4 regions of the Sodalis sp. RH22 genome follow, and region 1 is predicted to be linked to each of the others. Evidence: predicted binding sites of a transcription regulator. Region 1 holds the regulator's gene; each other region holds the start of a gene.
What was found. The regulator CRP, encoded in region 1, controls carbon source genes, mostly activating them, when cyclic AMP is high. The targets are predictions, from matches to a motif close to ATGTGANNNNNNTCACAT.

Region 2: a site for CRP is predicted at 3,857-3,874, ahead of rbsD (D-ribose pyranase). Genes of this name have one in related genera too.
Region 3: a site for CRP is predicted at 2,557-2,574, ahead of ACL2XN_RS18335 (PTS mannitol transporter subunit IICBA). Genes of this name have one in related genera too.
Region 4: a site for CRP is predicted at 4,546-4,563, ahead of ACL2XN_RS22565 (PTS sugar transporter subunit IIC). Genes of this name have one in related genera too.

The regions. Positions count from the first base shown of each region.
Region 1 covers NZ_CP178731.1:4,435,593-4,441,484, reverse strand. Annotated here, with positions in the region: gene ACL2XN_RS20040 (ABC transporter ATP-binding protein) at 1-71, shown strand, start outside; gene ACL2XN_RS20035 (LysE family translocator) at 77-679, opposite strand; gene ACL2XN_RS20030 (YheU family protein) at 801-1,043, shown strand; gene ACL2XN_RS20025 (phosphoribulokinase) at 1,148-2,017, shown strand; gene ACL2XN_RS20020 (OsmC family protein) at 2,227-2,649, opposite strand; gene ACL2XN_RS20015 (hypothetical protein) at 2,609-2,797, shown strand; gene crp (cAMP-activated global transcriptional regulator CRP) at 2,965-3,597, shown strand; gene ACL2XN_RS20005 (YccS/YhfK family putative transporter) at 3,651-5,723, shown strand; gene argD (bifunctional acetylornithine/succinyldiaminopimelate transaminase) at 5,739-5,892, opposite strand, start outside.
Region 2 covers NZ_CP178731.1:3,727,720-3,733,611, reverse strand. Annotated here, with positions in the region: gene ACL2XN_RS16930 (sulfate ABC transporter substrate-binding protein) at 1-646, shown strand, start outside; gene ACL2XN_RS16925 (hypothetical protein) at 981-3,758, shown strand; gene rbsD (D-ribose pyranase) at 3,956-4,375, shown strand; gene rbsA (ribose ABC transporter ATP-binding protein RbsA) at 4,383-5,892, shown strand, end outside.
Region 3 covers NZ_CP178731.1:4,038,533-4,044,424, forward strand. Annotated here, with positions in the region: gene ACL2XN_RS18325 (RHS repeat-associated core domain-containing protein) at 1-1,022, shown strand, start outside; gene ACL2XN_RS18330 (DUF3053 domain-containing protein) at 1,590-2,306, shown strand; gene ACL2XN_RS18335 (PTS mannitol transporter subunit IICBA) at 2,831-4,753, shown strand; gene ACL2XN_RS18340 (mannitol-1-phosphate 5-dehydrogenase) at 4,840-5,892, shown strand, end outside.
Region 4 covers NZ_CP178731.1:4,961,068-4,966,959, reverse strand. Annotated here, with positions in the region: gene ACL2XN_RS22585 (GNAT family N-acetyltransferase) at 1-452, opposite strand, end outside; gene ACL2XN_RS22580 (GntR family transcriptional regulator) at 452-1,207, opposite strand; gene ACL2XN_RS22575 (PTS sugar transporter subunit IIB) at 1,306-1,623, opposite strand; gene ACL2XN_RS22570 (glycoside hydrolase family 1 protein) at 1,635-3,071, opposite strand; gene ACL2XN_RS22565 (PTS sugar transporter subunit IIC) at 3,080-4,432, opposite strand; gene ACL2XN_RS22560 (PTS lactose/cellobiose transporter subunit IIA) at 4,628-4,951, shown strand; gene ACL2XN_RS22555 (formate/nitrite transporter family protein) at 5,130-5,892, shown strand, end outside.

The DNA of each region.
Region 1 (5,892 bases):
AGGCGGAAATGGCGTGGCTGGACGCCCAGGAACAGTTGGAGACCCTGACCCGGGAGTTCGAGTCGCAATAAGCGCGTCAGCGCCAGATCAGCAATACGCAGGCCGCCGTCAGCAGGCCCATGGCGACGTTAAAAGCGATCCAGGCGCGTTTGCTGCGCAGCAGCCGGCCGATCAGGGTGCCGAAGCCGAGCCAGATAACGCCGGAGACGATATTGACGCTGACGATGCCGACGCTGATGGCGCCGACGGAGGTGATATAGGCGCTGCCGCTCAGGCTGAAGCTGGCTACCGCGCCCAGCGCCATCAGCCAGGCCTTGGGATTAAGAAACTGCAGCAGGCCGCCCTGGTAGAAGGGAATGGGCCGGGGGGGCGGCGCGTCGGTTTCCAGTTTTTCATAGGCGGCGGTGGCTATTTTCCAGGCCAGCCACAGCAGGTAAAGGCTGCCCGCCACCTTCAGCATAAAATGCAGGGACGGATAAAGCGTGATCAGGCCGCCGATGCCGAAGGCCACCAGCAGCAGGATACATTGCATGCCGAGCATGATGCCGATCATCAGCGGCATTGAGCGCCAGAAGCCAAAATTGGCGCCCGAGGCGGTAAGCAGCATATTATTAGGACCAGGGGTAATGGCGGCCACCCAGAGAAACCCCAGCATTGACAGAAAAAGACTCAGTTCCACGTTTTGGCGGCTCCCCGTAAAATAACGCGTATGAAGCTACCAGTGCGCACGGGGATGCACAAGGCATAACAGGTGAAATTTACTCAACACCTTGATTTATTGACTATCGGGACACAATATCGTGATTATTCCCTGGGAACAAATCGATCCTGACACGCTCTATAACCTGATCGAGTCCTTTGTACTGCGTGAGGGCACCGATTATGGCGAGCAGGAGAAATCACTGGCGCAAAAGGTCGAGGATGTAAAACGCCAGTTGATAAGCGGCGAGGCGGTGGTGGTCTGGTCGGAACTGCATGAAAATATCAATATCATGCCGCGCGGCCGGTTTAATGACCAGGCCGGTAATACGCCGGGCGAATAGCGAAGCCCCTGGCCCCTAAGCGCTAAATATGCTAACACTCACTTCTGGGCCTTGATGCCGGGCGCACTTCTTCACGCCGCAATTCAACCAAGCGTAGGGTTACCATGTCGACAAAACACCCCATTATTGCCGTTACCGGTTCCAGCGGTGCGGGCACCACCACCACCAGCCTGGCGTTTCGTAAAATATTCCAGCAGTTGAATATCCACGCCGCCGAACTGGAGGGTGACAGCTTTCATCACTTTACCCGGCCGGAAATGGATATGGCGATCCGCAAGGCGCGGGATTTAGGGCGCCATATCAGCTACTTTGGTCCGGACGCCAATAACTTTGGCCTGCTGGAGCATACGTTTCATCAGTATGGCGATACCGGCCGCGGTCAGTCGCGTAAATATCTGCATACGTATGACGAGGCGGTGCCGTATAACCAGATCCCCGGTACCTTTACGCCCTGGCAGGCGTTGCCGGAACCGACGGACGTGTTATTTTACGAGGGGCTGCACGGCGGCGTGGTAACCGATAGCCATGACGTGGCGAAGCACGTGGATTTGCTGGTGGGCGTGGTGCCCATCGTCAACCTGGAGTGGATCCAGAAACTGGTGCGCGATACCGGCGAGCGGGGGCATTCGCGCGAGGCGGTGATGGATTCGGTGGTGAGGTCGATGGAGGATTATATTAACTACATCACGCCGCAGTTTTCCCGCACCCATATCAATTTCCAGCGGGTGCCGACCGTCGACACGTCGAACCCTTTCGCCGCCAAGGCGATTCCCTCACTTGACGAAAGTTTTGTCGTTATTCATTTCCGTAGCCTGGCGCATATCGACCTGCCTTACCTGCTGGCGATGCTGCAAGGCTCCTTTATTTCCAATATTAATACGCTGGTGGTGCCCGGGGGCAAGATGGGGCTGGCGATGGAGCTGATAATGGGGCCGCTGGTACAGCAGTTGCTGGAAGGAAAGGAAATTAAGTAAACTCGAGGCCTCGGGCGGGAACACCACGCCCGATTCGGCCCCATCGGCATGCTTTCCCTTGAACACGCCAGGATTCGCTGCGGTGTTGGCGGGCCTAGCATACCGTGCCATGGGGCGCTCGGTCGGGCAGAGAAACCATGCCCGATTCGACCCCATTGGCGCGCTCTCCCTTGAACACGCCGGGTTTGAGTGCGGTGTTGGCGGGCCGGTTAGGCGGCGGGGGCGTGGCGTTCGTCGCGCACTTCAAAGCTGTGGGTCATATTGACCGACGCGCCGAGCATCAGTGAGACCGAGCAGTATTTTTCCGCCGATAGCGTCACCGCCCGCTCCACCGCCTTGTCGGTCAGCCCGGCGCCGGTGACGATAAAATGCAGGTTGATATGGGTAAACAGGCGCGGCGCCTCGTCGCGGCGCTCGGAGGTGAGTTTGACCTCGCAGTCCCGGACGTCCTGCCGCGCTTTGTGTAAAATCGATACCACATCAATGGCGCTGCAGCCGCCGACCGACATCAATACCATTTCCATTGGGCTGGGCGCTTTTTCGCCCGCGTTCCCATCCATCAAAACCTGGTGGCCCGAGGCGGATTCGCCCATGAAAGACAACCCTTCTACCCATTTGACCCGTGCCTGCATTATGATACTCCTGATGAAAAGCTTTCCAGCAGACTACATTTTTGTTGGAAAACTGGCAATGTTACTGAACATACTTCATGCTGAAGCAAGACAACAGAAGACACTGCTTCAAACCTATGCTAAAAACAAGGCTGGATCGGCCTCATGATAATGAAAGGGCAAGAGATCGATCGGAACATCACATTACCAGACCCTAATAAGTTCCCTTACGTCGCTCCGTTTAAACGCGGAGTCAGAGTGAATAATACAAGCGCCGTAACAGGGAATACGATGTCCCGAACCTGGGATAGCGATGACAAAAGAGGATAACAGCGAATGGTTCTCGGCAAACCGCAAACAGACCCGACTCTCGAATGGTTCCTGTCTCATTGCCATATTCATAAGTATCCATCGAAGAGTACACTTATACATCAGGGTGAAAAGGCTGAAACGCTTTACTACATCGTTAAGGGCGCCGTGGCGGTGCTGATTAAGGATGAAGAAGGCAAAGAGATGATTCTCTCCTATCTTAACCAGGGAGATTTCATCGGTGAGCTCGGCCTATTCGAGGAAGGTCAGGAACGCAGTGCCTGGGTACGGGCGAAAACCGCCTGTGAAGTCGCCGAGATTTCGTATAAAAAATTCCGGCAGCTGATTCAGGTGAATCCGGATATCCTGATGCGCCTGTCGGCGCAAATGGCCAGTCGTTTACAGGTAACGTCGGAAAAAGTCGGCAACCTGGCATTCCTGGACGTTACCGGACGCATAGCGCAAACCCTGTTGAACCTGGCGAAACAACCCGACGCCATGACCCACCCCGACGGCATGCAGATAAAAATCACTCGTCAGGAAATCGGCCAGATTGTCGGCTGTTCCCGCGAGACGGTAGGACGTATTCTTAAAATGCTCGAAGATCAAAATCTTATATCCGCGCACGGTAAAACCATTGTTGTTTACGGCACGCGCTGATAGCCCCGTTATACAGGCGTGGTGCTTCGTACCACGCTTTTTTTGCTGACAGTATGTGGCGCCGGTTAATCTACCACCCTGAAGTAAACTATGCCCTGCGGCAAACCATCGTGCTATGCCTGCCGGTGGCCGCCGGCCTGTTATTCGGCAGCTTGCAAAACGGCCTGCTGTTTTCGTTGGTCCCTGCCTGCTGCAATATCGCCGGCCTCGATACCCTGCATAAACGGTTTTTCAAGCGCCTGGCCGTCGGCGGTGCGCTGTTCGCGCTGAGCAGCGTGCTGATCCAGGTGCTGTTGGCCGTGCCGGTGCCATTGCCCTTGGTGATGCTCGGCCTGGCGCTGCTGTTCGGCGTTACCGGTGAAATCAGCCCGCTGCACGGCCGTTTATTGCCCGCCGCGCTTATCGCCGCCATCTTTACCCTGGGCCTGGCCGGCAATGTGCCGCCCGTCGTGCCGCCGCTGCTGTATATTGCCGGCACCGCCTGGTACGGACTGTTCAACGCCCTGTGGTTCCGGTTGTGGAAGGAGCAGCCGATGCGGGAATCTCTTAGCCTGCTGTATCGGGAGCTGGCGGATTATATCGAGGCGAAATATACCCTGCTGACACAGCATACCGATCCGGAAACCGCCCTGCCGCCGCTGTTTGCCCGCCAGCAGGCGGTGATTGATCTGATTGCCCAGGTATACCAGCAGCTTTATATGCTGTCGGCCAATGATCAGCTGCAGTACAAACGCCTGCTGCGTTCTTTCCAGGTGGCGCTGGATTTGCAGGAGCATATCGCCGTCAGCCTGCACCAGCCGGACGAAGTACAAAAACTGGTGGCGCAAAGCCACGCCGAGGCGGTTATCCGCTATAACGCCCGGCTGATTGCCGCGCGGTTGCGGGTACTGGCGGATGATATTCTCTATCACCGGCAGCCGGGGCGTTTTAACATGGCCACCGCGCTGTCGGCCCTGGAAAAAATTGCCGACCGGCATCCGGATAATCCGGTCGGACAGTTTTGTTATTACCATTTCAGCCGTATCGCCCGGCTGCTGCGTACCCAGCGCCCGCTTTACCGCCGCGACCTGATGGCCGACAACCAGCAGCGGCTGTCGTTTTGGCATGCGCTGGTCAGCTACTGTTCCTTTAAATCCATGGCGCTGCGCAGCGCGGCAAGGCTTGGGATTATGCTGGCCATCGGCAGCAGCCTGGGGCTGGTATTGGATCTCCCCAAACCCTACTGGATTTTAATGACGGTGATGTTTGTCAGCCAGAACGGCTATAACGCCACCCGGGTGCGGATCCAGCATCGGGCCCTGGGCACGTTGGCGGGGTTGGTGATTGCCGCCGGCACGCTGCAATTCAGGCTGAGCGACGGCACGGTATTGCTGTGCATGTTGTTCCTGACGCTGGCGTCTTACCTGGTGTTGCGCAAAAATTACGGCCTGGCGATGATCGGCATGACGGTGACCGCGGTGTATACGTTGCAGCTACTGTCGCTGAACGGCGCGCATTTCCTGGTGCCCAGGCTGGTGGATACGCTGATCGGCTGTATGCTGGCGTTCGGCGGCATGCTGTGGTTATGGCCGCAGTGGCAAAGCGGTATGCTGCGCAAAAACGCCCATCTGGCGCTGGAGCGGGGCCAGGACGCGCTGCGGCTGCTGCTGCAACCCGCCCCCGAGCCGGCGGCGCTGGCCTACGCGCGCATGAAGGTCAACCAGGCGCACAACGCGCTGTTTACGTCGCTTAGCCAGGCGATGCGGGAGCCGGCGTTTAATTCGCGCTATCTGACCGATATGCGTTTATGGGTGACCCATAGCCAGTTCATCGTCGAGCACATCAATGCCATGACCATCCTGGCGCGGGATCACTACATGCTGACGCCGACGCTGGCGCAAAAGTACCTGGCCTCTTGCGAGGTGGCGCTGCAGCGCTGCCAGCAACGGCTGGAATATGACGGCCCAAGCTCAGACAGCCCGGTGATGGACGCCGCCGGCGAAACGCCGGAGCTGCCCGGCACCCTGATGGAACGCCATCTGCGGCGTATTCTGTTCCATCTGGGCGTGATGCATACGATTTCTTCGGTAGCCTGGCGCCAGCGGCCGCAGCACGGCAACTGGCTGGCGCGCCGGTTAAGCCATTAGTCTCCCGCCGCGCGCCTAGGGTTTGGCGGCGATAACCTGCGCCACCGCCTGTTCAAACCGGGCCATGCCCTGTTCGATATCGGCGAACTCCACCACCAGCGACGGCGCGAAACGGATGACGTCCGGACCGGCGTTGAGGATCATCAGGCCCTGCGCGGCGCTGGCGTGC
Region 2 (5,892 bases), 710 kb from region 1:
CATTGTCTTCCTGGTGCGTAAAGGTAATCCTAAACAGATCCATGACTGGCCGGATCTGATTAAACCGGGTATTTCGGTCATTACGCCAAACCCGAAAACCTCCGGCGGCGCGCGCTGGAATTACCTGGCTGCCTGGGGTTACGCCCTGCATCATAATAATAACGATCAGGCGAAGGCCCAGGACTTTGTCAAAGCCCTGTTTAAAAACGTCGAAGTACAGGATTCCGGCGCGCGTGCCTCTACCAATACGTTTGTGGAACGCGGCATCGGTGATGTGCTGATCGCCTGGGAAAACGAAGCGCTGCTGGCCGTCAATGAAGTCGGCAAAGATAAATTCGATATCGTGGCGCCAAGTGAATCCATCCTGGCTGAGCCTACCGTATCGGTGGTTGACAAGGTGGTGGACAAGCGGGGCACGCGTGACATCGCGACCGAATATCTGAAGTATCTTTATTCAACCGAAGGTCAACGTATCGCCGCCAAGAATTATTATCGCCCGCGCGATCCGGCAATCGCCAAAGAGTTCGCCAAGGAGTTTCCGCAGATTAAATTATTTACCCTTAAGGATGACTTCGGCGACTGGCAGAAAGTGCAAAAAGTCCATTTCTCCACCGGTGGCAGTTACGATCAAATCAGCCAGCGTTAATTATAAATTAACTCAATACGAAGTTTTATCTTAAAAAAATGCCGTGCGGCGACACCGTATGGCATTTTTATGATTTGTATGACAGCCGTTTAAAATATCCCGCAGCGCGGTCTGCCGCCGGCACAAGGGCTGGCCGCTTCGTTAATCTATCGTTAACCCACTGTATTCCATATTTTAATTATCTCCCGCTAATTTTTTATGCAACATATGGATAACAGCACCAAATTCTCAATTAATGAACACCCGGCTTGTCATGATTAAGGGTTTTTTGCCTTGGCAAAGGTCATTGCGACTTGAATAACATCATGATAGAGGGAGGGAAGGGATTCACATTATGCCATCATCCGCTATTCAGCACAGGGAACATATCGGACGCTACCACAGCCAGACTCACGATTATGTCAGTAATAAAAAAATCCAGCAAAAATTGAACGGCATGGCCGCGTCGCCAGGCGATGGGGTCGTGGGCGCCAGGGCGCATCTCATGCTTCAGGCGCTCACGCTGGCCACCAATATATCAGTGAGCCTGGCGCCGGCAGCCGTGCGGCCATCCGGGCGCGCCGTTTCTCCGTTGCTTTCTCGCCAGGCCGCGCCCGCAGGCCCGGCGGCGGCGCCACCCGCAAACAGCATCCATGAAATGAAGGGCAAGGCACCACAACGGCTACTGTTTAAGATGTTAAGCGCGGGACAAGGCTATGCGGAGCATGGCATCGGTCAAGACGCGATTGCGTTTATGTATATTTCGCCAGAAAAGGATAAGTCTTTTAGACAGAAGCGAATATCTTTAGATATCTCAGCCGGTCTGCAAGAACAGGATTACCGGGATTATATTGAAAAGAATTGCCATATCAGGACCAAAACCAACCAAGGGAAAGTATTGGGGGATAGTCTGCTTGTCACCGGCGAATATATCAGGAATCCCGTTCGTGGTTTCGCCGAAAAACTTAAGGAGTGGATCTGGGGTAATGGTGAACTTTCTGAAATAGGGGCCATACTGTTTGAAGTTGTCAATCTTGGTCATGACATCATTTTCGGGATTTACACTATTGGCGCGTACCCGATTATAAAATATACTTCGGCAAAAGCCTTGTCTGTATCAGGCCATTCCATCAATGGTGACAGCAACTGCGTCAGGAACGAATTTTCGGCTGAGGAAATGGCCAATCTACTGTTCAATACCGAGGTTGGCATTACCGACCGCAGGGCTTTTTCAAATCCACTGTTACATCACAAACCACGGGAATTGCAAAAGGCAAATGCCTTTGATCCAGACGGGGTATTTGTTCACGAAAAATATCCGACCGGTATCAATACTGTCAAACATCTTGCCGTTGACCTGGATGGCGCCATCCAGCGTGTTCGGCAAACAGAAGCGGGTGAATACATTATTCCAACTGGGCAGCAGGGTAATAACGCTAAAACTGGCCGGAAAGTTTTTTATGACGCGATAAATGATAAGATCCATATCGACGGAGATGTGCCTGAAGGGCAGGGAGTTGATTATACAGTACAAAACGGTAAGAAATTTATTAAATTATATGGCGAGAATTATGAACTTAAGTATAGCGCGGGGAAAAGAACGCACGAAGTGAAATTGCGGAACCATGACGGAACGGAATCCCGGATTCCGGTATATCATGAAAAAATCAGCCATTCTTGGCATCTTGGCACACACAATAACAAACCTGCCTTCACGTTTAGACAAGAGAAAAGAATTAAGTCGTTCAAGGTGAGGTTTGACGGCGCCTATGAATATATTCAGGTTGATAACCTTAATCCCAAACACTATGGTGCCGGTAAAATTATTGAAGTCAGGTCAAAAGACACAATGGCTATGGGTGATAATGTCATAATGAGGGTGGTTGAGCTGAAGGGAGAATTAGTGCCTGTGCGCGCGGCGGTAGTGCCCAAAAGAGGCCTTAAATATGAAATTTTTAATCGGGCTATGCCTGGCCGGCGCGGCCATCCCGTCGAGTTTGACGGTCGCCGCTGGTTGTTTGAAGCGCCGACGTCAATCCATGTCGCCAAAACGCTGCGACGCGCCATTGCCAAGGATATTGTCGGGGAGAGCGTCAACGCGTTCGATTTGTCCACGCCTGATAAGCTTGGCCTGCGCTGGGATATAAATAATAATTCATATCTGAAAATTAAAAATAAATATTTTAAAGTGAAAAGATATCCGCAAACCGCATACAAGTTTTTTCTGATGAATAATCATCGAAAAATCAACCTTCGCTTCAAGAAAAATAAATTTCATGTCGAAAATTTTAGGGAAAGGATTAACGATCTCCTTAAGATTGGCATGAGCGGCCGGGGGGGACTCAGGCCGCGTAAGCATGCTGTGGATATTCTCAAGGACCTGGATGGGTTCGACCTTGAACAGGCCAAAACACTGCTGTCTCAATACCATTTCCCCCAGGAGGGACTGTTTAACGAATATTCGTTTGCCTTGCATATTGAACAGTTTAGTGAAATTCCTCCCTGGGCAAAACGGTTTAAAATTGATGAAAGCGCCGTCAATGTGGCGCCGGCGCAAGGGCGGAAAGTGCCTGTGTTTGATCCCGATGACGAATCCGTTAACCTTGAACTCCTGCTCGGTACGCAGATTGGTGAAGGTGATTACGGTATCGTTTTCCAGGATGGCCAGGATCCCAATTGGTATATCAAGATGATGCGCCCACATCCGGATGGCGACGCCGATATAGATATTGAAATGTTGGCGGAAAAGGAGGCTGAAAGCTTTCGTTTATATTATGGCCCGGAATCGGCAAAGGTATTTGCTGATAATGATGGTAATTTTTATAACAGAATGTACAAAATTCCCGGCATAACGTTAGATTCACTTCCCGAGGGCTCCCTGCCGCACGATGCAGTTGAACGCTTTGTCGATATGCTGGAAAAACTAAATAATGTCAATATGATACACGCTGATCTCCATGGGGCGAATATGTTGTGGGATGCAGAAAGTGAAATGTTTTTCCCCATTGATATCATTGATATTAAAAAAGATTTTTTTCGCAGCGGCAACGACTATAAACACAGTCTAAACATGCGTGGCGAAGAAAGATGGGACGATGTGATTTATGAGATCAAACAAAAGATGGCGCCCTGAGGCCATGGCAAGGATGCGGCCGCTCTTTATCCGGCGATAATGAACAACGCGCCGGTGGTCACGCCAGCCGCCGCCGTGCCGCCTGGTCCAGCGAAACGTTTCGATGGCGATCACATTTTTGATGTTTCCCGCTTGTGGCTTGGCCCGTTTGTGATTATTTTCAGCCCAGCGAAACGTTTCGCTGGGAGGATCTGCCAATGAAAAAAGGATTACTGCTCAACGCCGAGGTTTCCGCGTTGATTTCCCGCTTGGGGCATACCGATGAAATCGTCATTGCCGATGCCGGGTTGCCCATACCCGCGACAGCCGCCAGGATCGATCTGGCGTTGACCCAGGGCGTGCCGGGCTTTTTACAGGTGTTCGACGTCGTGGCCAGTGAGATGCAGGTGGAAAGGGCGATAATCGCCAGCGAAATGGCCGCCCATAATCCCGCGCTGCACCAGGCGTTGCTGGCCGGGCTGTCCCAGCTGGAGCAAGCGCAGGGCAATACCATCGTCATCGACTATATCAGCCATCAGGCATTCAAAGCGCAGACCGCCCACAGCCGGGCCGTTATTCGCAGCGGGGAGTGCTCGCCCTTCGCCAACGTTATCCTCTGCTCCGGCGTCACCTTCTGAGGCATTTATGCAACCCTTACTGCAACTGAGCGGGATAGACAAGTCGTTTCCGGGCGTCAAAGCGCTTTCCGGCGCGGCGCTGACCGTGTATCCCGGCCGCGTGATGGCGCTGGTGGGGGAGAACGGCGCCGGTAAATCCACCATGATGAAGGTGTTGACCGGGATTTACAGCAAGGATGCCGGTACGCTCATATTTATGGGAAAGGAAGTTGCCTTCAGCGGCCCCAAGGCGTCGCAGGAGGCCGGTATCGGTATCATCCATCAGGAACTTAACCTGATCCCTGAACTGACGATCGCCGAAAATATCTTCCTGGGGCGCGAATTCCTTAACCGTATCGGCGGCATCGACTGGAAGCGGATGTATCGCGAAGCGGACCGACTCCTGGGCCGCCTGAACCTGGGCTATAGCAGCCACCGGTTGGTGGGGGAATTATCGATTGGCGATCAGCAGATGGTGGAAATCGCCAAGGTAATCAGCTTTAAGTCGCAGGTGATCATCATGGACGAGCCCACCGATGCGTTAACCGATACGGAAACGGCATCGCTGTTCAGTGTGATAAACGAACTGAAGCAGCAGGGGTGCGGCATTGTCTATATCTCCCATCGGCTAAAGGAAATTTTCGAGATCTGCGACGATGTCACGGTGATGCGCGACGGGCAGTTTATTGCCGAACGGCCGGTAAACGAGCTGCAGGAAGACAGGCTGATTGAAATGATGGTGGGCCGCCGCCTGGAGGAACAGTATCCGCGCGTCACACAGCGTCCGGGCGAGGAGCGCCTGCTGGTCAGCCACCTGTCGGGCCCCGGGGTGCATGACGTCAGTTTCTCCCTACGCCAGGGGGAAATCCTGGGCTGCGCCGGGCTGATGGGCGCCGGCCGTACCGAACTGATGAAAACCCTCTATGGCGCCGCCAGGCGCACCGGCGGCAGCGTGACGCTCGACGGACGTGCCGTGGTCGCCAGGTCGCCCCAGGACGGGCTTGCCAACGGCATTGTCTATATTTCCGAGGATCGCAAGCGCGACGGACTGGTGCTGGGCATGTCGGTAAAGGAAAACATGACTTTAACCGCCCTGCGCTACTTTAGCCATCAGGCCGGTTGGCTGAAACACGCCGACGAGCGGGTGGCTGTCGGGGATTTTATCCGTTTATTTAATATCAAAACGCCGTCGATGGAGCAGCCTATCGGCCTGCTGTCCGGTGGCAACCAGCAAAAAGTCGCCATTGCGCGCGGCCTGATGACACGCCCTAAGGTGCTGATCCTGGATGAGCCGACCCGGGGCGTCGACGTGGGCGCCAAGAAAGAGATTTACCAGTTGATCAACCAGTTTAAACAGGAAGGGCTCTCCATCATCCTGGTGTCCTCCGAGATGCCGGAGGTCCTTGGCATGAGCGATCGCGTCATGGTGATGCATGAAGGCCGCTTAAGCGGCATATTCCCCATCGAACAGGCCACCCAGGAAGTGCTGATGGCCGCGGCCGTCGGCAAGCTTTATCGTACCCAGCAGGAGAATCAGT
Region 3 (5,892 bases), 400 kb from region 1:
TCCGCCCGTCGTTGCCCGGTTTTACCGGCGAGCGTCCCGATCCGGTGAGCGGCGCTTATCACCTGGGCAACGGCTATCGCGCTTATAACCCGGTGCTGATGCGTTTTAATACGCCGGATTCGTTAAGTCCGTTCGGCGCGGGCGGTATCAATGCCTATGTCTATTGCGCCGGCGACCCGGTCAATAACGCCGATCCGAGCGGCCATATCAGCTGGCAGGGCATTCTGGGTATCGTTTTGGCTGTCGTAGGCTTTGCCTTGAGCATTCCCACCGGCGGCGCCTCACTATCATTGGTCGCGGGCGTCTTGATTACCCTTGAAGCGGCGGCGGCGGCGACAGGCATTGCCTCCATCGCGCTGGAGGAAAAGAATCCGCAGGCCTCGGCGGCGCTGGGATGGGCATCGCTGGCTCTGGGATTAGGCGCGGGGGCGGGGGCGGGCGTCGGCAAATTGGCGGCCAGACGCGCTAACACCGCCAGGGGAGGAGGTCTTGAAGATATCGCGCTTGGCAACAGGATAGAGTTGGGCGACGATCTGTATTTATTTAAAGGGTCTGAAAATTCAGAACGCCTTATTATTTCGTCCCATGGAAAATATCACCAAGAGGCGGGTTTTTTCACGCCGCCGCAAGGGACTCAAGTGAGGTATGGTATAAAAGAGGGAAGAAGGCTAAGGTTGGGATTGCGGCAAGCAGCCGACAATAGCTTTACGCCCGCAGAGGTCACTCGCCGTGATTTTCAGCACAATTACCGGTTAGAGCGATTCCCTAAGGATGACGATCTTTTTGCGTCCCGCCTTGCAAGTGAGTATAAAGTGGATATTATCACCGTGCGTTCTCATGCCTCGCAAGATTTTGAAATGGTTACAATACGTACCTTGTTAAAAAACTTGGAGGACAAAGGATTGCGTTATAAAACTATTGACGGTATTTTTTGCCGCGTATGGGAGTGGGACGCCCCGAATACCTTCGTAATCAAAGATCCCATGCGCTTTCACTTGACCAAGAAATTCAGTCTTAAATAAAGCGACGGAATATCTGAATCAAGTCATCGTTTATATACAGTAATAATTGTGTGCGCGGCATGACTATAAATGTGGTGTTTTATTAGCATGTTTTCATCTTGATAAAACCTAAGAAAATCCGCGTTAATGATTTAAGTATCATAAAAGAGCTGCTGTCGTGCCATTTCATTTCGTTAAAATGATCACATGATAGAGGTAAGTGACCTGATGCAATAAAGTAATCTTATTGATTTTATTATCGAGACCGATGTTTACGATGCGTCTGCCGGCCCCTCGCCGGCTGGTGATAACGTTTGGGGCTTCAGTCTGACCGGCAACGGCTTTATTCCTCCGGCCTTGCCGTTGCGGTTGACGGACCGCTATGGCAATAGCGGATGTGCCTCCCTTACCCTTGATGCCGTGGATGGGTTCGATGCGCCGCGGGTTTTGTAAAAAAATGAGACCATCGGTAGGGCTTTGAGCATATTTATTCCTCGCAAAGTGGACTATCCTTACTCTGCAAACAGGACGCGTTAATTGGGTAACCAGGGAAAGGGGTGAGCTATTTTACAGGAGTAGTTGGTCATGATGTTAAGGGACAGACTGGCGCAGTTGCGCTATGCGCTGATGATTCCAGTGCTATTGATGCTGGCGCTGCAGATTACCGCCTGCGGCGACAAGGAGCCGGAGCAGCGCAAGGCGTTTATGGCGTTTTTACAAACCACCGTGCTGCCGGGCGGCGAGCGCCTGCCGACGCTGACCGACGATCAGAAAAAACAGTTCGGCACCTATGTGGCCGACTACCAGATCCTGCTGACCTTTACCCAGCAATATACCCAGGCGGTCAATGCCAGCCTGCTGCCGGTGCTGGATCAGGTCAGCCAGATCCGCGTGCCGCAGGATTATCTTACCCACCGGGTGGATTTGCAGCAGTCCGCAGGGGCACTGAATCTGCTGGGGCCGCAGATAGAACGCCTGAAAAAACAGGCGGATGACTCCCGCGCCGCGCTAAAGCAGCCCGACGACCTGAAGGCGGTATACGAACAGGCCTATACCAAGCTGGTGATTCAGCCGGCACAGCAGGTGACGCCGGTGGTGACCAGCGCGGCGCAGCTTGCGGAAACCCTGATCCAGGTGGGCAATTTCCTGAATATGCAGGGCAGCCAGGTGACCTACAGCCCCACGTCGGTGGCCTTTCCCACCCGGCTGCAGGCGACGCAATATAATGAGCTGATGGCCGGCCTGCAAAGCCAGCACCAGCAGCTGATGCAGGCGCAGACCGCCGCAGGGACGGCCCTGCGCTAATGACGCGCCGCGTTACACCAAGGTGGCCCGCCGGGTCACCTTTTTGTAACATATCCGCGTCATGATGGCTGTCGTGCGTGCGAGAAAACGCAGGTATTACAGCGGTAATTTTCTTACAGCTTTAGCTACGCAATTCCGCCTTTTAGCGTCTAAATCAGCCGCTATCGCCCTCTCTTCGCCGATGCCCGGCTGGGATGATAAATAATTTGTGATACAAATCACATTTATCAAACAAATACCCAGCAAGCAAGAGTGATCTCTATCACAATTTACCCGCCGTTAACTCCCTGAAGTTATAATTGTGGTTTTTTTTCATACGGAATTTGTGATGAATATCACCGATATAGGGGATAAACAGGGGGTGACATGGTGATATTCGTCACAGTTACGCCGCTGAGTACGCATTCGGCACGCAGCGTGGTAGAGTCCCGCTGCTTATAGAACTACCGACAGAGAATGCAACACTGTCGCAACAATTTTCACGCGCCCTTATTGTCCGGCGCGTATCAATAGGGGTGTTTTTTATGTCTTCTTCGGATATCAAGGTCAGAGTACAAAATTTTGGCCGTTTCCTGAGCAATATGGTGATGCCGAATATCGGCGCCTTTATTGCCTGGGGGATTATCACCGCGCTGTTCATCCCCACCGGGTGGACACCCAACGCGACGCTGGCTAAATTAGTCGGCCCGATGATCACCTACCTGCTGCCGTTGCTGATCGGTTATACCGGCGGACGGCTGGCCGGCGGCGAACGCGGCGGCGTGGTGGGCGCCATTACCACCATGGGCGTGATTGCCGGGGCGGATATGCCGATGTTCCTCGGCGCCATGCTGGCCGGTCCGTTGGGCGGCTGGGCGATTAAACGTTTTGACCGTATGGTGGACGGCAAGATCAAAAGCGGCTTCGAGATGTTGGTCAACAACTTCTCCGCCGGCATCATCGGCATGATCCTGGCGATTATCGCCTTCCTGGCCATCGGGCCGCTGGTTGAAATCCTGTCCCATATCCTGGCGGCGGGCGTGAACCTGATGGTACGCCACGATTTATTGCCGCTGGCCTCGATCTTTGTCGAACCGGCAAAAATCCTGTTCCTGAATAACGCCATCAACCACGGCATCTTCTCGCCGTTGGGCATCCAGCAGGCTACCGCCACCGGCAAATCGATCTTCTTCCTGATTGAAGCCAACCCGGGTCCGGGCATGGGCGTGCTGATTGCCTACATGATTTTCGGTCGCGGCAACGCCAAACAGTCCGCCGGCGGCGCGGCCATCATCCATTTCCTGGGTGGTATCCACGAAATCTATTTCCCTTACGTGCTGATGAACCCGCGTCTGCTGATAGCGGTAATCCTCGGCGGCATGACCGGCGTGTTTACCCTGAGCGTGCTGCACGGCGGCCTGGTTTCCCCCGCTTCGCCGGGTTCCATCCTGGCGGTGCTGGCCATGACGCCTAAAGGCGCCTATTTTGCCAATATCACCGCGGTCATTGCGGCGTTTGCCGTGTCCTTCGTTATCGCCTCGATCCTGCTGAAAAGCATGAAGGCCAAGGAAGGGGACGATCTGGAAGACGCCACCCGCCGTATAAAAGACATGAAAGCGCAGTCCAAAGGCATGGCCGCGCCGGTTACCGCCGGCGCCACCGGCGACCTGGCTTCGGTACGTAAAATCATCGTGGCCTGCGATGCCGGCATGGGCTCCAGCGCCATGGGCGCCGGGGTACTGCGTAAAAAAGTCAAGGAAGCCGGGCTGACCAATATCAGCGTCACCAATACGGCCATCAACAGCCTGCCTGAGGATGTTGACCTGGTGATCACCCACCGCGACCTGACCGAGCGGGCCATGCGCCACGCCCCGCAGGCGCAGCATATCTCGCTGACCAACTTCCTGGACAGCGGGCTGTATACCGATCTGGTGGCGCGTCTGGTCGCGGTGCAAAAGACCGAAACCAATCAGAATAAAGTCATCACCACCCTGGACGACAGCTTCGAAGACAGCGAGCAGAACCTGTTCCGCCTGACCGCGGCCAATATCTTCCTCGGACGGCAGGCCGACAATAAGGAACAGGCGATCCGTTTTGCCGGTGAACAACTGGTCAACGGCGGTTACGTGCTGCCGGAGTATGTGGAAGCGATGCTGGATCGTGAAAAGCTGACTTCCACCTACCTGGGCGAGTCCATTGCGGTTCCCCATGGCACCATCGAGGCCAAGGATAAGGTGCTGCGCACCGGCGTGGTATTCTGCCAGTATCCGGCGGGCGTGCGTTTCGGTGATGAGGAAGACGATATTGCCCGTCTGGTGATTGGTATCGCCGCGCGCAATAACGAGCACATCCAGGTCATTACCAGCCTGACTAACGCGCTGGACGACGATGCGGTTATCCAACGCCTGATCAACACCACCGACGTAGATGAAGTGCTTGAGCTGCTCAAAGGCGGCAAAACGGCCTAACCACAGCGCGGGCGATGGAAACGGTTGTATTTGAGAGGGGGCCTGCGTTGGCCCCTTTTTAACTAAGAGAATCCAAGGTTAAATCTATGAAAGCATTACATTTCGGAGCAGGTAATATCGGACGCGGCTTTATCGGTAAATTATTGGCCGATGCCGGGGTGGACGTGGTGTTTGCCGACGTTAACCAAACGGTGCTTGACGCCTTGAACGCCAGGCATGAATACGAGGTCCATGTCGTGGGCGAGCAGTCCCATGTGGAAAGGGTCCGGGGCGTCAGCGCCGTTAACAGCACCGGCGCGGAAGTGGTGGCATTGATAGCCGACGTTGATTTGGTAACCACCGCCGTAGGGCCGCAGATCCTGGAACGCATCGCCGGTACCGTCGCCAAAGGGTTGATCGCGCGCCATGACGCGGGCAATACCCGGCCGCTGAATATTATCGCCTGTGAAAATATGGTGCGCGGCACCAGCCAGTTGAAACAGCATGTCTTAAAGGCACTGCCCGAGCAGTATCACGCCTGGGTGGCGCAGCACGTCGGTTTCGTCGATTCCGCGGTGGATCGCATCGTACCCCCGGCCGAAGCCGGAACCCAGGATCCGCTGGCGGTGACGGTGGAAACCTTTAGCGAGTGGATTGTGGATAAAACCCAGTTTATCGGCGAGCCGCCGGCTATCGCCGGCATGGAGCTGACTGATAATCTGATGGCGTTTGTCGAACGTAAGCTGTTTACGCTTAACACCGGCCATGCCATCACCGCCTATCTGGGCCAGCATGCCGGGCATAAGACCATCCGCGACGCGATCCTCGACCCCGACATCCGCCAGGTGGTGAAAGGCGCCATGGAAGAAAGCGGCGCGGTGCTGATTAACCGTTACGGTTTTGAAGCCGCGAAACACGCCGCCTATATCAATAAGATCCTGCAGCGCTTTGAGAATCCCTATTTACATGACGACGTAGAGCGCGTCGGCCGCCAGCCGCTGCGTAAGCTCAGCGCCGGCGACCGGTTGATCAAGCCGCTGCGCGGCACCATGGAATACGGCCTGCGCCACGACAACCTGCTTAAGGGCATCGCCGCCGCCATGCATTATCATAGCGAGCAGGATCCCCAGGCGCAGGAATGGGCGGCATTGCTGGAAAAA
Region 4 (5,892 bases), 530 kb from region 1:
GCGCGCAGCTGATAGAGATGCACCGGCATATCGGGATATTCGATCCCGTCGCCGATATAGTCCCAGCCGTGGCGTTCATAATAGCCGGTAAAGGTGGCATACAAATACAGGGAACCGAAACCGGCCCGGCGGCTGAAATCCTGCACAAACGCCTGCAGCTGCCGTCCCAGGCCCCGCCCCCGGTATGCTTCATCGACATACAGCGCCGCCAGCCAGGGGGTGAGGTCCTGGCGGCTCAACAGATCGCTGCGCCACAGGCCCACGGTGCCCACCGGGCGGCCGTCGTCAAGGGCGATAAAGGTGATCGGCAGGCCGTCCCGGCGCATGCCATTGTCGACGATGGCGGCATAGAACCCCCGGCCGGCGCCGTGGCCGAAAGCGCGCCATAACCAGTCGGTCACCTGTTCTTTATGCCGGGCATGGTCCGCCAGCGGGGCAATCACCACCGGCATCAGACCAGTTTTCCCTGGAAAATGGGCACCGATTCAAACAAAAAGCCGTCGAATTCCGGCGCATCGGCATCGGAAATTTCCATCAGGGTGTTTTTGACGCTTTCCATATGCTGCCACATGCACTGGTAGGAGGCCATCACGTCGCGCCGGCGCAGGGCCACCAGAATATTCTGATGATCCGCCAGCCAGCGCAGCCGCAGGGAACGCGTATCTATATGGCTGTAGAGCTGCTGCCACAACGCGCTGGATTCCTGCCGCAGCCAGATGGATTTTACCGTTTCCAGCAGCATCTGGTTTTGCGTGGCGCCGGCAATCAGCTCGTGAAACAGCTTATCGTTATTCTCGCTGCGCTCGTTGGTAATGATATCGCGCTGCTCCTGCTCCAGCGTCCGGCGCAGGTTTTCAATGTCCATTTTGGTGGCCATTTTGGCGGCGAACGCGGCGATATTGCTCTCCAGAAGCTGGCGGGCCTGCAGCAGTTCAAACGGCCCCACCTCGCTTTCAAGGTAATGGGTTCCCTCGGTATCCGCGCCCGGAATGCGTATCACATATACGCCGGATCCCTGGCGGATATCCACCACCCCCTCCAGCTCCAGCATCAGCAGGGCCTCGCGGATAATGGTGCGGCTGACGCCGTAGGTTTCCGCAATATTACGCTCCGGGGGCAAACGCGTACCGATCGGGTAATGACCTGACTGGATCTTCTGCCGCAGATCCCGGCCAATTTCCTGATACTGTTTTTTTTCCTGCAACATCACACCTTCTTCCCCTCGCCCGTTAACGCGTAGCCTCAAACACGATATGCCCGCGACAGGACGGCAGGCTTGCTTCCTGCCGTTTGCCGGCGCGCGGGCTAGTGTAACAAACCCAGGGCCTGATCGAGTACTTTCGCGCCGTTTAAAGTGCCATAGGCCACCGAATCGATTACCGCGATGGGGATCTGGTATTCATCGGTCAGCTTTTTGTTTTCCGCCAGTTTAAAGCGCACCTGCGGCCCCAGCAACACGACCAGGATATCGTTGCCGAACGTTTGCAGCTCATCGCGCAGGTTTTGTTCGGGGATGGCGTAAATCTTGTATTCCAGGGAGCGGCTGGCCGCTTCCTTTTCCATTTTGGTCACCACCAGCGAGGTGGACATGCCCGCGGAACAGGCCAGGACGATACGTTTCATAGGTATTCCTCTTATTTATCTTCGTCATCGAGCGTTAACGCCAGGGTGCGGGTAGCGCTTAAGCGGGCGAACCAGGCGGCGGATTTTTTCGGCTGCCGGCGCAACTGTTGCTGCAGGTCGATTTCAATCAGACCATAGCGGTTTTTAAACGCGTTCATCGGCGAAACATTATCGGTAAACGCCCAGAGCATATAACCCAGGCAGCGCGCGCCCTCCTCCCGGGCTTTTAACGCCCAGTACAGATGTTCGGCGATAAAGTCGATGCGGTAATCATCCTGGATCACGCCGGCGGGGTCTTTAAAGCGTTCCTCATGTTCAACGCCCATGCCGTTTTCGGCGATAAACCAGGGCATATCCGGATAATCGCGGTTCATCCGCTGCGCCATGTCATAGACAATCCGGGGATGGATTTCCCAGCCGCGCGAGGGATTCATCCGCCGTCCCGGCAGCTCGAACGGCTCATAATAATATGCCGGATGGAACGGGGTATTGTCATTCCACTGGCGGCTGGGGGCCTTGACCCGATGGGGATAATAAAGATTAATCCCCACCTCATGCACCGGATAACGGCGGATAATATCCAGTTCCTGCGCGTCGTACTGCCACTCGACCCCATGGCGGCGCAGCAGTTCCATTAACTCCGGTGGATAGACGCCCAGCAGCAGCGGATCGAGGAATACCCGGTTATAAAACAGATCGTAGAGATGCGCCGCCCGCTGGTCATGGGGAGCGCTGGAACGGGCATAGGTCACCTCCGGATTAAGGATAACCCCGAGCGATCCGCCGCCGCGCCGGTAGCCTTGTTCTTCAAACAACTGTACCAGCCGGGCGGTGGCGATGATTTTATGATGGTTCCACTGCATCCATTTATGGGTATTCTGTTCATAGGGATAACGCAGGGCATCCAGGTAAACCCGGGTCTGCACCACGATCGGCTCGTTAAAGGAAAACCAGCGCTTCACCTTGCCGGCATAACGCGCGAACACTTTTTCCGCGTAACGGACAAACAGTTCCACCACCCGCTTCGACTGCCAGCCGCCATGGCGTTCCAGCAGGCAGGCAGGCAGCTCGTAATGCTCCAGGCAGATCATCGGCTCAATACCCTGCCTGATCATCTCATCAAGAAAATTATCGATATAGGCCGCATAGTCTTCATCGACAATCACCTGCTCGTGATCCACCAGGAAACGCGACCAGTTGATCGAGGTGCGGTAATGCGTCAGCCCGGCCTGCTTCATCAGCGCCACGTCTTCGGCGTAGCGATGGATAAAATCGGTGGCCACCGCCGGGCCATAGCCGTTATGCCAGACGTGGCGGTCCTGCTGGTACCACAGGTCGAGATAAGAATCCTGGCCCGGCTTCTTGCCGCTCCAGCCCTCGGTTTGCCAGGCGGACGCCGCGGCGCCCAGGATAAAATCCGCCGGGATGGCGATGCTAACCTTGCTCATGTCCGTCCTCACGATGACTTAAGGGTTTGCGCGCGGGATGCTTCGCTCATTTCCGCCGCCAGCTGCGCCTGGTCCGCGCGGCGCGACGCCACCTGGACAAAAGGCAGATAGATCAGGAACGACACCACGATGCAGCACAACTGCGTAATCACCGCGCCCATCGATCCGGCGGTGGACAGCCAGGCGTTAATCAGCGGCGGCGTGGTCCAGGGCACCATCACCACCGCCTTGTCGGCAAAACCCAGGCTGGTGGCGAAATAGCCGATGGTGCCGGTGACCAGCGGCGTAATAATAAAAGGAATGGCCAGGATCGGATTAAGCATGATCGGCATGCCGAAGATCACCGGTTCATTAATATTAAACACCGAGGGACCAAGGGATAATTTAGCGATTTCTTTCATCTCCTTGCGCTTGGATGTAAACAATACCGCCATTAATAATCCGATGGTCAGGCCGGAACCGCCGATGCTCATATACACATCCCAAAACGGCATGGTAATGATATTGGGAATATCCTTGCCCTGTTCAAACGCGGTCATATTGACGGTAATGGCGCCGAGCAATAAAGGTTCGCGAATCGGCTTAATCATTTGGTTGCCGTGAATGCCGATGACCCAGAACATCTGGGCGACGAACATCAGCACCAGGATGCCCGGCAGGCTTTGCACCACCGATTCCAGCGGCTGCTGTACCACCTTATATACCGCATCGTACAGATACATGCCGGTCACGCGCTGGAAGACGAACCCAAAGGTCGCCAGCAGCAGCACGGTAATAATGGCCGGGATCAGGGCGGTAAAAGACGCGGACACATTGGGCGGCACGGTATCCGGCATCTTGATGCGGAATTTATCCACCTTTTCCAGGCGCGAATAAACCTCCACCGATAAAATCGCCATAAACATGCCGAGGAACAGGCTCTTGGTATCCGAGAACTGCCGCGCAAGCACGTCCTTGACCACCATCATCTGGTCGCCGACCATTAACTGCAGCGTGGTCGGCGTGACGGCGATAAAACAAATTACCGCCAGCAGCCCGGGAAATAAGGTGCGGGACCCATTAAGCCGGCCCAGCTCGATACCGATTAGGAATACCGCGCCGATGGTTAAAAAATTCAGGGTGGCGTAGTTAATACTGCTCATAATAGGCTTGAGCGTCGCCAGCGGCGCGAAGAAACTAAAACTGGCGAGGCCGTTAACCGGATCGAGCACCATATTGGAGATCAACACCGAAAACGCGCCGACAATGATGACCGGCATTAAGGTAATAAACGCCGCCTTGATCGCCATAATATAGCGAAAGCTATTAAATTTAGTGGCAAACGATCCCAGAGAATCGATCATACGATCCTTAAATGACATGACACCACCTCATCATCAGTGAGTTAAGCCTATTGATATGCACGTTTGCCGGTAGCCGGCAGGTTTTATTGTGGGTTTGGCATACCAAAAACTAGCGTAACTGAATTTATTTTCTGTGATCATGCTCTCACAAGCCAACATTGGAATTCCAATATGATGAAATTACCAAATTTGGTATACCAATAGAGGTGGCGAATGGAAGATTTTGAACAAACCGTGATGGAATTGCTGATTAACGCCGGCGAAGCCCGTTCCGAGAGCATGAGCGCCATCCAGTCGGCGCGGGAACGCAACTGGGACGAGGCGCGGGAGAGGATGGACGCGGCGCGCCAGGCCTCGCGCCGCGCCCACGCCATCCAGACGCGGCTTATCGGGCTGGATGAGGGAACGGGCAAGGTGCCGGTCAATTTAATCATGGTCCACGCGCAGGATCATTTGATGACCGCCATGCTGTGCCAGGATCTGGCGCAGGAATTTATCCTGCTGCGCCGCGAGCTGGCGGACCTGGCCGCGCGCTGATCCGCACGGGCCTTAAGCCGCGCCGGCGGCGAATGGCCGGCGCGGCCTGAAGCCCGCGGCCATGTCGGTGCAGAACGGTGTTTTAATTTTTAACACTCTTTTAGCGGCCAACCGTTGGCTTCGCCGCGGGGGGAGGATATGATGCGAATCACCACTTTCTTTTAACATATAAACTACCATGTCGTTTCATTCTCCTAAAGAAGTCGCAGCAATCGCTGTGCAAACGGGCGCCACCAAAAGCCGCGCGCCGCTCCCCTATTTACTGGTGCTCGGCTGTCTGGCCGGTGCGTATATCGCGATAGGTTTTATGCTGGATATCCATGTGACCGCCAGCCTGCCCGCCGACTGGGGGTCGTTCGGCGTCTTTTTAGGGGCGGCGGTGTTCCCGGTGGGGCTGGTGCTGACGCTTATCGCCGGAGGAGAACTCCTGACCGGCAATATGATGACGCTGCCTATTGCCTGGCTGGCGCGGCAAATCTCTTTTATGTCGCTGATACGCAACTGGTTCTGGATTACCGTCGCCAACTTTGCCGGCAGCATTTTGATTGCGTGGTTTTTCGGCCACGTGCTCGGCCTGACCGAAGGCGCGTTCCTGGCCAAAACCGCGGCCACCGCCCAGGCAAAGATTTCCGCCGATTTCCTGCACGCCTTTATTTCCGGCATCGGCTGCAACTGGCTGGTGAGCCTGGCGGTATGGCTGGCATACAGCGGCAAGGATGTGGCCAGTAAGATCCTGGGTATCTGGTTCCCGATCATGGCGTTTGTCGATCTCGGCTTCCAGCACGTGGTGGCCAATATGTTCGTGATTCCGGCGGCGATTTTTGCCGGGCAGGCGACCTGGGCGCAGTACTGGGGCAACTTCCCCGGCGTGTTCCTGGGCAACGCCGCCGGCGGCGCCATCTTTGTCGCGCTGGTCTATTATATTGCCTATCGCCCCATGG